Regions from separate parts of the Comamonas sp. Z1 genome, predicted to be linked through region 1. Evidence: predicted binding sites of a transcription regulator. Region 1 holds the regulator's gene; the other holds the start of a gene.
What was found. Region 1 encodes sigma-54, which starts transcription at its own class of promoters, with help from an activator protein. Its sites were predicted from a motif close to TGGCANGNAANCTGCTTT; they were not measured.
Positions count from the first base shown of each region.

Region 2: a site for sigma-54 is predicted at 4,121-4,138, ahead of FSY45_RS11695 (ammonium transporter). Genes of this name have one in related genera too.

Region 1 covers NZ_VOQT01000002.1:663,795-669,672, reverse strand. The annotation lists gene FSY45_RS06510 (thiol:disulfide interchange protein DsbA/DsbL) at 46-696, shown strand; gene lptA (lipopolysaccharide transport periplasmic protein LptA) at 827-1,483, shown strand; gene lptB (LPS export ABC transporter ATP-binding protein) at 1,480-2,262, shown strand; gene FSY45_RS06495 (RNA polymerase factor sigma-54) at 2,408-4,009, shown strand; gene FSY45_RS06490 (aspartyl/asparaginyl beta-hydroxylase domain-containing protein) at 4,199-5,119, opposite strand; gene FSY45_RS06485 (DUF711 family protein) at 5,255-5,878, opposite strand, start outside.
Region 2 covers NZ_VOQT01000005.1:173,702-179,579, forward strand. The annotation lists gene FSY45_RS11670 (ABC transporter ATP-binding protein) at 1-135, shown strand, start outside; gene FSY45_RS11675 (DUF1854 domain-containing protein) at 132-623, shown strand; gene FSY45_RS11680 (hypothetical protein) at 829-1,266, shown strand; gene FSY45_RS11685 (EF-hand domain-containing protein) at 1,329-1,796, opposite strand; gene FSY45_RS11690 (5'-nucleotidase) at 1,868-2,785, opposite strand; gene FSY45_RS11695 (ammonium transporter) at 2,847-4,049, opposite strand; gene gspF (type II secretion system inner membrane protein GspF) at 4,181-5,404, opposite strand; gene FSY45_RS11705 (SDR family NAD(P)-dependent oxidoreductase) at 5,565-5,878, shown strand, end outside.

The sequences.
Region 1 (5,878 bases):
CCTGTTGGCTCTGATACTGCAGACCTGATACAGGAGTTTGTTTAGATGAAACGTCGCGAATTCTCTCTGGCTGCCTCGGCAGCTGCTGCCGGTGCCCTGAGTCTGGGTGCCTCCTCCAGCTGGGCCCAGGGCGCTGCGCCCAAGGAAGGCAAGGACTACATCAAGCTCGGCAAGCCCGCCAGCGTGAGCGCGCCGGCCGGTAAGGTCGAGGTGGTCGAGTTCTTCTGGTACAGCTGCCCGCATTGCAATGCCTTCGAGCCCCAGTTCGAAGCCTGGGCCAAGACCCAGCCTGCCGATGTGGTGGTGCGCCGCGTGCCCGTGGCCTTCAATGCCTCTTTCGTGCCCCAGCAAAAGCTCTACTACGCTCTGGAGGGCATGAACCTGCTGCCCCAGCTGCACGCCAAGGTGTTCCGCACCATCCACGTGGATCGCAATCTGCTCAAGACCGACGACGCCATCTTTGACTGGGTCGGCAAGCAGGGCGTGGATCTGGCCAAGTTCAAGGAAGTCTACAACTCCTTCACCGTGGCCAACCAGGCGCGCAAGGCCGCTCAGCTGCAAAACGAATATGACGTGGAAGGCGTGCCCGCCATGGGTGTGGCCGGCCGCTACTACACGGACGGCACCAAGGCCGGCAATATGGACAATGTGCTGCGCGTGGTCAATGCGCTGGTCGCCTCCAGCCGCAAGGCCTGAGATCAGCCGGCAGACGTCAGTGACGTTTGACGCCCAACAAGCCCGCCGTCGTGCGGGCTTTTTTGTGGGTGTTTTTTACGCAAGTTGCAAAAAGGGAATGACTACAATGGATGCAAGAAACGTGCCTTCCATGAAAAAAACACTCCTACCTCTTGCGCTGGCCTGCGCCCTGGCAGCAGCGACCGGCATTGCCCATGCCGAAAAAGCCGACAGCGCCAAGCCCATGAATATCGAGGCGGATGCGTTGCGTCATGACGAGCTGCAGCAGACCAGTGTCTTTACTGGCAATGTGGTGATGACCAAGGGCTCCATCGTGCTGCGCGGTGCTCAGCTCGATGTGCGGCAGGACGCCGAGGGCTATCAGTACGGTGTGATCAAGGCCGAGGCCGGCAAGCGTGCCTTCTTCCGCCAGAAGCGCGATACCGTGGCCGGTCAGCCCGAGGAGTTCATCGAGGGCGAAGGCGAAGTCATCGAGTACGACGGCAAGGCCGATATCGTCAAGTTCATCCGTCGTGGCGAGATGCGCCGCTACCGTGGCGGTCAGCTCAGCGATCAGGTCACGGGCTCCATCATCGTCTACAACAACATTACCGACGTCTATACCGTCGATGGCCAGAAGACCAGTGGCGGCCTGCCGAGCTCCTCCGTGGGACAGGGTGGCCGTGTGCGCGCCATCATGGCGCCCAAGGATGGAACGCCGGGAGCCCAGCCTAAGCCTGCAACACCTGCCACGCAGCTGCGCCAGAGCATGACGCTGGGCGGTGAGAAAGCCGACGAGAAGAAATGAGCGAGCCGACTTTCTCCAGCAGCCGCAGCGGCGAGTCCGACAGCCGCCTGGAGGCCAAGCATCTGGCCAAGTCCTACGGCAGCCGCAAGGTGGTCAAGGATGTGTCCCTGTCCGTGCAAAAAGGCGAGGTGGTCGGTTTGCTCGGCCCCAACGGTGCGGGCAAGACCACATCGTTCTACATGATCGTGGGCCTGGTGCGCAGCGACGGCGGCGAGATCTTCATCGACGGCCAGCCAGTGGGCGGCATGCCGATTCACCAGCGTTCGCGCCTGGGCCTGTCCTATCTGCCCCAGGAAGCCTCCATCTTTCGCAAGCTCAGCGTGGAAGACAATGTGCGCGCCGTGCTGGAGCTGCAAAAGGACGAGCAGGGCAAGACGCTGACGCAGGGCGAGATCGAAAAGCGCCTCACGGGCTTGCTGCAGGAGCTGCGCGTAGAGCATCTGCGCCAGTCGCCGGCGCTGGCGCTGTCCGGCGGTGAGCGCCGTCGCGTGGAAATTGCCCGCGCCCTGGCCACGCAACCGCGCTTCATTCTGCTTGACGAGCCGTTTGCAGGCATCGACCCGATTGCGGTGATCGAGATCCAGCGCATCATCGGCTTCCTCAAGGAGCGCGGCATCGGCGTGCTGATCACCGACCACAACGTGCGCGAGACGCTGGGCATCTGCGACCACGCCTTCATCATCAGCGACGGCCATGTGCTGGCCGAAGGCACGCCCGAGGAGATCGTGGAGAACGCCGATGTGCGCCGCGTCTATCTGGGCGAACATTTCAGAATGTGATGACCCCCACGCTCCCTCACTTTGTGTGGTCGCTGCCCCCGGAAGGGACCCTGACCGGCAGCGCCGAGGTTTGCCTTGGGGCAGCCCGGCGGCAAACCCATAGCACTGCGCGCGTTTGCAATGATTGTCTGGGGGCCGCGCCTCGATGAAGCCAGGTCTCTCGCTACGCGTTTCGCAGCATTTATCGCTTACGCCGCAGCTGCAGCAATCCATTCAGCTGCTGCAGCTCTCCACCCTGGAGCTGGCGCAGGAAGTCGAGCAGATGCTGGTCGACAACCCTTTTCTGGAACGTGCGGGCGATGAGGCAGAAACTGCGGGAGATGCTCCTGTAGATGTAGCTACTAGCGCCAGTGAATACAGTACTTCAGATGGTATTCATGTTGAAAGGGATGCATCGCAAGCGCAACAAGCTACTGAAACGGTAGCGGAGACATCAAGCCCCGAAACCCCTGAAACGCTGAACTGGGAGGCCGAGGGCATGGACGGCCAGGACGGGGAATGGGGCGGCGAATCCAGCAGCGAGTGGGATACGCCCTCGGCCAGCAGCTCCACGCGCAACCGCGATGGCGACGACGAAACCGATGCCATCGATCTGGCGCGCGAGCACCAGAGCCTGACCGACTTTCTGCACCGTCAGGCGCTGAGCCTGCATCTGGGCGCGGCGGACATGGCGGCGCTGCGCTTTCTCATCGAGTCGCTCAGCGACGACGGCTATCTCGAGGATTCCCTGCAGGAGCTGGCGCAGAGCCTGGCCGGCGACGACCTGGAAGAGCGCGAGGAGCTGGAGCAGCACTTTGCCATTGCGCTGAAGCTGCTGCAAAGCCTGGAGCCCGTGGGAGTGGGCGCGCGCGATCTGGCCGAGTGCCTGCAACTGCAGCTGCGCGATCTGATCCGCACGGCCGAGGACGAGGGCACGACCGAGGCGCATATGAACCGGCTGCTGCTGGCGCAGGCCATCTGCGCGCAGCCCATGGACTTGCTGGCGCGGCGCGATCTGCGCAAGCTCACCAGCCTGTGCGGCGCGCGCGAGGAACAGCTGCGCGAAGCCATGGCCCTGATCGCCAGGCTGGAGCCGCGTCCGGGTCGGCGCTTTGTCGATGTGGAGCGCCATATCGTGGTGCCCGATGTCATCGTGCGCCCGCTGCGGGCCGGCTCGGGCCGGGTGGACTTCTCCGTGCAGCTCAACCCCGAGGTCATGCCGCGTCTGCGCGTGCACGACATCTATGCCAGCGTGCTGCGCCGCCACAAGAACAGCGACGGCCATGCGGCGCTGCAGCAGCAGTTGCAGGAGGCGCGCTGGTTCATCAAGAACATCCAGCAGCGCTTCGACACCATCTTGCGTGTTTCCGAAGCCATCGTGGAGCGGCAGAAGAACTTCTTTGTGCATGGCGAGCTGGCCATGCGCCCGCTGGTGCTGCGCGATATCGCCGACACGCTGGGCCTGCACGAGTCCACCATCAGCCGCGTGACCACGGCCAAGTACATGGCCACGCCCCAGGGCACTTTCGAGCTCAAGTATTTCTTCGGCTCGGGCCTGGGCACGGAAACCGGGGGCAGTGCCTCCAGCACGGCCGTGCGTGCGCTGATCAAACAGTTTGTCGATGCCGAAGATGCCAGAAAGCCGCTGTCGGACGCCAAGCTGGCCGATATGCTCAAGGAGCAGGGCATTGAGTGTGCGCGCCGCACCGTCGCCAAATACCGCGAGCAGCTCAAGATACCCACGACCACGCTGCGCAAGGCGCTGTAGGGCACCGCAGAAACAAGAAAGCCGCTGATGCATCACACAGCGGCTTTCTTGTTCTGTATTTAGGGCGGGAGCCTTGATAAGGCATTCCTCAAGCAAGGGGCAGCGAGCAAGAGCCGCCCTTGCGGCGATGCTGCCGTCCCCCTTGGGGGCGCCCGGCAAGGGGAAGGCGCGTAGTGCCTCAGGGGGTTATCAAGAAACCAACCACCAGATAAACCAGACCAGCACGCCGATCATCAGGCCGAACTTGAGGATCTTGTAGAAGGTCGGATTCCAGTCGCGGAAGGCACGGCGGTACTTGCCCGCATAGAACGAGATCTTGAACAGCTTGCTGATCATGCCGCGCGGATCGCCCTCGTTGTTGGGCGAGCTGGCGGCGGCCACCACGTTCTTGCCCAGCCAGTGATTGAGCCACTGGGCAAAGCCATTGGTCATGGGGCGCTCCACATCGCAGAACAGCACGATGCGGTTGCCTTCCGAGCGGTTCTCGGCCCAGTGCATAAAGGTCTCGTCGAAGATCACGCCTTCGCCTTCGCGCCAGCTATAGGGCTGGCCGTCGACCTCGATCATGCAGCGGTCGTCGTTGGGCGCCAGCACGGCCAGGTGATAGCGCAGCGAGCCCGCATAGGGGTCGCGGTGCAGATTGAGCTTGGCGCCGGGCGGCAGCTCGGCAAACATGGCGGCCTTGACGCTGGGAATCGATTTCACCAGGGCCGTGGTCTTGGGGCACAGCTCCATGGCCGAAGGGTGGGCGTCGCCGTACCACTTGAGGTAGAAGCGCTTCCAGCCGGTCTTGAAGAAGGAGTTGAAGCCTGCGTCGTCGTTGTTGGCGGCGGCCTTGATCTGCATGTTCTTTTGCAGATTGACGGCTTCCTCGCGGATCTCGCGCCAGTTGGCCTGCAGCGGCGCCAGCTCGGGGAAGGTGCTGGTGGGCAGATAGGGCGTGCGCGGCACCTTGCTGAACATCAGCATGAAGACGTTGAACGGCGCTGTGAACGTGGAGTGGTCAAACAATTGCTTGACCACCTTGTGGCGCACCTTGCCGCGCAGATGCATGTACAGCCCGCAGCCAAAGAAGAGCAGCACCAGTGCCAGAACGATAATTTTTGCCATAAGGGCCAATTTTACCGGGGGCACCCCGGCGGCCACCATGGGGGCAGGTCAAACAGAACCGGGGTAGGGGAATATCAAAAGCAATAGCTGCCGGCGCTTGACGGCCAAGCGCAGCAGCCGGTCGGGATCAGATACTCAAGGCAGGGCCAGTACGGCGCAGTTGCACAGATCGGCGCTCTCGAAGGCCGTTGTGTCGCCCGCTTTGAGCCCCGGCACGGGGAACAGGCGCACCGTCAGCGGCTTGTTGAGGCGAAAAGCCATGGTGCCCGTATCGCGCATGACGGCAGCGATCTGCTCGGCGCTGCTGTCGCCCGGCACGGGCACGGTATCGAGGCCGATGCCGCAGACGCTGCTGTAGGTCAGCAGGGCGCGGATATCGAATTCATCATTCAGACTGGCCTGGGCCAGGCCTTGGTCCTCGGTCACGGCCAGCATCAGGCCGCTGAAGCCGATCTGTGTCACGCCGTTGACCGATTTGAAGACGCGGGTCAGCAGGGCCGAGGCTTCCACCGTGCCGCTGGCGCCGAAATAGGGCACGCCCAGCAGTTGGTAGACATCGACCATGGAGGCGCAGGACTTGGATGGCGCGGCCGAGGTGTCCATGCCAGCGATATGCCAGCCCTCGGCCAGCGTCACGCCGTCGGCGCAGCGCTGGATGGCAGTGGCATGCTCGTTCAGGGTCTGGCTCAGGCGATCGAATGCGAGCTTGAACCACGCCGCGTGATCGAGCTGCTGGCGCTGCTGCTGCAGCTCCTGCAG
Region 2 (5,878 bases), on a different contig from region 1:
GTCGAAGTCGGCCCGCACGACGAGCTGATGGATCTCAAGGGCCATTACTTCCGCCTGTACGACGCCCAGGCACGCCGTGCCGAAGAGGATGCGCAAGCGGCCGGCCTCAAGCTGCAGACCAAGGAAACACAATGATCGAAGCTCCCCAATCCAATCTGAGCGGTATGCAGCTGGAGCGCAACGCCCATGGCCGTCTGGTGCTGACCCTGGGCAACGGCCTGGTCTACGAAGCCGTCGTTCCCGTGCGTGCATTTCCGATTGCCGCGCCTGCCGAAGGGCTGTCGCTGATCGCCGCCGATGGCAAGGAAGCGCTGTGGGTGGCCCGCATGGCCGACCTGCAGCCCGAGCATCGTCAGCTGATCGAGCAGGACCTGGCAGTGCGGGAGTTTGTGCCGACCATAGAGCGCATTCTCAAGGTCTCGAGTTTTTCCACCCCCAGTACCTGGGATCTGCAGACGGACCGCGGCCTGACGCAGATGATGCTCAAGGCCGAGGAAGACATTCGCAAGCTGGCCGGGCGCACCCGACTGCAGATCACGGGCCAGGATGGCGTGCAATATCGGATTCCCGACAGCAGCAAGCTGGACCGGCATTCGCGCAAGCTGCTGGAGCGCTTTCTGTAAGCCGCGCAGCGCGACTATTTCAAGGGCCTCGCATAATCGCGAGGCCCTTTTTTGTATCAAATTGCGCAGTGGCGCTTGATATATATAGGCTAATAGCTATCAAAATAGGATTGAAAATAATCCTACAGTTTTCTCAAGCGTGGCCGATAACAGGGCGAGATAGCTGATTTTCCGCCTGCACCTTTTTACTGCCGAGGGCCAAGCCATGCAAATTCCACCTCTAGACCGGACACAGACGCCCTGGCGTACCCAGGGTGCGGATTTGTATTCCACAGGCGCCTCTGGCGCCGCGCCGGTGCGCCCCGTGAATGCGGTGAATGCGACGGAGTCGGTGGACAAGATCGGCGAGGGCCGCACGGTGCGTGAGCCCGAGAAGCCCTCGGCTCCCGATACCGAGAACCGCGACTGGACGCTGGCCGAGGAGGTCAAGCAAAAGGAGGAGGTCGAGGAGCCGCCCAAGGAGCCGATCTCCAAGCAACTGATCGAGTTCATCCAGTCCATGTGGCGCGCCAGCGCCCAGGCGGTGGAGCAGGCGCAGGAAACCAGCAAGTCGGAAGATCTGCTGCAGAGCAAGCAGCAGGCGCGCAATGAGCCGCTGACTTATTCCGAGCCCCGGATAAAGCGCAGCGGCAACGCCAAGTAAGTGATTGCTTTTTTGAGAGCTGATTGCGCTTGATATTCAAGCGCTTCAGCTATTTTTATATCTTATTTGCTTTCAGGATCAGCGCTGTCAGCTTCTGATTTGTGAGCATCGTCCTTGGCCGGTGCAGCTGCCACGGCTTCCGCGGCCTTGGCCTTTTCACGCGCTGCCCGGTATTTGACGGCAAAGGCGCGCACTTCCTCATAGGTGACAAAGCCGTCCTTGTTGGTGTCGGTTTCGTCAAAGGCGGCGGCCAGCTTGGGGATGATGGCCACTTCCTTGCGGCTGAGCTTGCCATCCTGATTGAAGTCCAGCATCTTGAACTGCTGCTGGGCCTTGATCTCGCCCTTGGAGAGCTGAGTTCCCTGTCTTTCCGCCACCTTGTCGCTGGCGATTTCCTCGGCGCGCACCGTGGGTAGCAGCAGCACGGCGCTGGTCAGCAGCACGCCCATGGCGGTCTTCATGACCGAGCTGCTGCGCGCGACGATGGGGTGGTTCTTGGCTTTTGACATAGCGGTACAGATGAGGGCCATGACGGCATTCTCAAGCACCGTCCCGCCGCACTTTCAAAGTTTTGCATTCGCTTGCCGGACTTTGCCAAGCTTTACGTAGGCAGCGCCGCCTTGTCGTGGGCAATGCCGCTGCGCACATGGCCCGAGGGAACATGCCCGGCTGCATTGCGCACATGGCCGGTCTGGTCGTCGAAGAAGAAATCGGGCTCGAACTCGCGCAGAAACCCGCCCTTGGCCAGTCCGCCGAGGAACATGGCTTCATCGACATCGATCTTCCAGTCCATCAGCGTATTGAGCGCACGCTCATGGGCCGGGGCGCTGCGCGCCGTGACCAGGGCCGTGCGCACGCGCATGCCGGCCACATCGGCCTGCTGCAGGCGGTGCAGGGCGGCCAGCAGCGGCTTGAAAGGGCCCTCAGGCAGCGGCTGGGCGGCTTTCTCCAGCTCATGCTGCTGGAAAGCCTCCAGGCCCTGGGCCTGGAAGATGCGCTCGGCCTCGTCGGAAAACAGCACGGCATCGCCGTCGAAAGCGATGCGCACTTCGCGCGGATGGCTGCTGCTGGCGCGCATGGAGTCGGTGAACACATGGGCGGCCGGGTAGCCCAGCTGCAGTGCCTGGGTCACGTCATCGGCATTCGCCGAGAGAAACAGCTGGGCTCCCAGCGGACGCAGATAGCCGAAGGGGTCGCGCCCCTGGGTGAATACGCCGCGCTGTATGGAGTGCAGGCCGTGGGCCTGGGCCGAGCGGAAGACGCGCATGCCGCTGACGGGGTCGTTGCGCGAGAGCAGCACCACTTCCACATGCTGCTGTGCCTCGGTGTTGAAGGCCAGCAGCTTCTTGACCAGCGAGAAGGCCACGCCGGGCGCGGCAGGCACGTTCAGCCGCTCGCGCTGCAAGCGCAGATAGCTCGCCGGGTCGCTGTCCTCGAAGAGGCGGTTTTCCTCCTCGAAATCGAACAGGGCTCGCGAGGAGATGGCGACGACGAGCTTGTCGTTCAGGGTCATGGCCATGGCGGTACGGCTTTGGGCGGATGTGCAGACAGGCTTCGATGATACGCAGGCCGCCGCGCCCTCACCAGTTGGCTTCGCGCTCGGGCGTGGCACTGATATGGTGTATGGACAGATCGGCACCGTCGAACTCCTGCTCCTGGCTCAGGCGCAGCCCCATGGTTTTCTTGAGCAGGCCATAGACCAGCAGGCCGCCGAGCGCTGCCCAGGCCACGCCCATCAGCGTGCCTATGAGCTGGGCCAGCGGATGCACGCCGCCAAGCCCGCCCAGTGCCTGCGTGCCGAAGATGCCGGCCGCAATGCCGCCCCAGGCGCCGCACAGACCGTGCAGCGGCCACACGCCCAGCACATCGTCGATCTTCCATTTGTTCTGCGTCAGCGTGAACATGAAGACAAAGATGGCGCCGGCGGCAGCCCCCACGACCAGTGCCCCCAGAGGATGCATCAGATCCGAGCCCGCACAGACGGCAACCAGGCCGGCCAGCGGGCCGTTGTGCACAAAACCCGGGTCGTTTTTGCCCACGGCCAGGGCGGCCAGCGTGCCGCCCACCATGGCCATCAGCGAGTTCACTGCGACCAGACCGGAGATCTTGTCCAGACTCTGGGCACTCATCACATTGAAGCCGAACCAGCCCACGATCAGAATCCAGGCGCCCAGCGCCAGAAAGGGAATGCTGGAGGGCGGTGTGGCCGCAATCGCTCCGCCCTGGCGGTAGCGATTGCGGCGCGGGCCCAGCAGCAGCACGGCTCCCAGGGCGATCCAGCCGCCCACGGCGTGGACCACCACGCTGCCGGCAAAGTCATGGAACTCGGCACCGGTCAGCGCCTTGATCCAGGCCTGGACGCCGAAATGCTGGTTCCAGGCAATGCCCTCGAAGAAGGGATAGATCAGGCCCACGATCATGGCCGTGGCGATCAGCTGGGGCCAGAACTTGGCGCGCTCGGCGATGCCGCCCGAGATGATGGCGGGAATGGCGGCGGCAAAGGTCAGCAGAAAGAAGAACTTGACCAGGCCGTAGCCGTTGAGCGCAGCGAGCTGCTCGGCGCCCACGAAAAAGTGCGTGCCGTAGGCCACGCCATAGCCGAGAGCGAAATAGACCACGGTGGAGACCGAGAAGTCGACCAGGATCTTGACCAGGGCATTGACCTGGTTCTTGCGGCGCACGGTGCCCAGTTCCAGGAAGGCGAAACCGGCGTGCATGGCCAGGACCATGACGGCGCCCATCAGAATGAACAGGGCATCCGCGCCCTGTTTTAGTGCTTGCATGAAAACGCTCCAGCTGAAATTTGCTATTTATTGGTGCGAAATTGAGGGAAATACCCGCAATGCACTAAAAGAAAGCAAGAATTGCGCCAAGCTGGAGTGGGCGCTTCCGCACCGCTGCGGACGCGGCCGGCCTATTTGACGAACTGGTTGAGCTGGATGATGGGCATGAGCACGGCCAGCACGATGAGCATGACCACCAGTCCCATGACGACGATGAGCAGCGGCTCGAGGATCGTGGCCAGGTGCATGGCGCGGCGCTGGACCTCGGTGGACAGCTGGGTGGCGGCACGCTGCAGCATCAGCGGCAGCTGGCCCGTCTGCTCGCCCAGCCGGGCGAACATGGCGACCAGGCCCGGAAAGCGCTTCTTCTGAGCCAGGGCCGAGGCCAGTGGCGCGCCTTCGCGCACCAGCACCAGCGCATCCATGGCATCGGCGCGCAGGGCGCGGTTGTTCAGCGTCTCGGCCGCGGCCTGCAAGGCCTTGAGAATGGGTACGCCCGCTCCGGCCAGCATGGCCAGAGTGCCGGCAAAGCGCGCCGCGTTATAGCTGCGCGAGAGCCGGCCTATGAGCGGCAGACGCAGCCACTGGGCATCGAAGCGCTCGCGAAACGCCTCGTTCCTGAGCGCCAGCCGAAAGCCCACGGCAGCCAGCAGCAGCACGGCCAGCATGAGCCAGCCGTAGTGGCGCACAAAGTCGCTGATGCCGAGCATGACCACGGTGAGAAACGGCAGCGCACGCTTGGTGCCGGCAAACACGCCGGCCACCTGCGGCACCACATAGCTGACCAGAAAGATCACGATGACGATGGCCACCAGCGTCACGATGGCCGGATACAGCGAGGCGCCGATGAGCTTGGACTGCAAGGCCTGGCGCGCCTCCAGGTCGTCGGCCAGGTTTTCCAGCACCGGACCCAGGCTGCCGCTGGATTCGCCGGCGCCGATCACGGCGCAAAAGATATCGGAAAACTCGCGTGGATGCTGTTCCAGCGCCCTGGCAAAGCTGGAGCCGGCATTGACCTCGGCCCTCAGCGCTGCGACCAGCTGATGCTGGCGTTCGTCCTCGGCTTCCTCGGACAGCGCGGCCAGTGCGCGTTCTATGGGCAGGCCGGAGCTGACCAGGCCCGAGAGCTGGCGGGTCCATACCGCGAGGCTGGTGGAGTTGAAGACCGGGCGCGTGAACCATCCGGAAGCGCCGGTGCGGCCTTGGCCCTTGCCAGCGGCGACGGGCTCGACCTGCAGCGGCACCAGGGCCTGGCTGCGCAGCTGGCTGCGCGCGGCACGGGCGTTGTCGGCTTCCAGGGTGCCCTTGCGGGTCTGGCCCTGGGCATCCAGGGCTTCAAAGGTAAAGGCGGGCATGCGCGAATCGATCTGACGGGTGAGGGGTTAGTGCAGATGGTAGCGACTAATGATGTCAGCACTTCGGCGTTTGAGAGAGCGAGCCCGGCTTGACGCAGGTCAGGACTGCCGCGGGCGAGGTCGGCACAATGGTCTGCCGATTCAAGAATGCGAGGTTTCGATGCTCAAGGACAAGGTTGCATTGGTGACGGGGGCTGCATCCGGCATAGGCCGCTGTGTGGCACTGACATGGGCCAGGGAAGGCGCGCGGGTGGTGCTGGCCGACCTCAACGAGGAGCAGGGCCAGGAGAGCGCGGCCTTGGTGCGCGAGCTGGGTGCCGAGGCACTGTATCTGCGCGCCGACGCCGGCAGCGCGGCGGATCATGAAGCGCTGGTGGCCCTGACCATGCGCCACTTCGGCAGGCTGGACGTGGCCTGCAACAACGCCGGCATCGGCGGAGCCAGCGCGCCAACCGCCGACTATCCACTCGATGC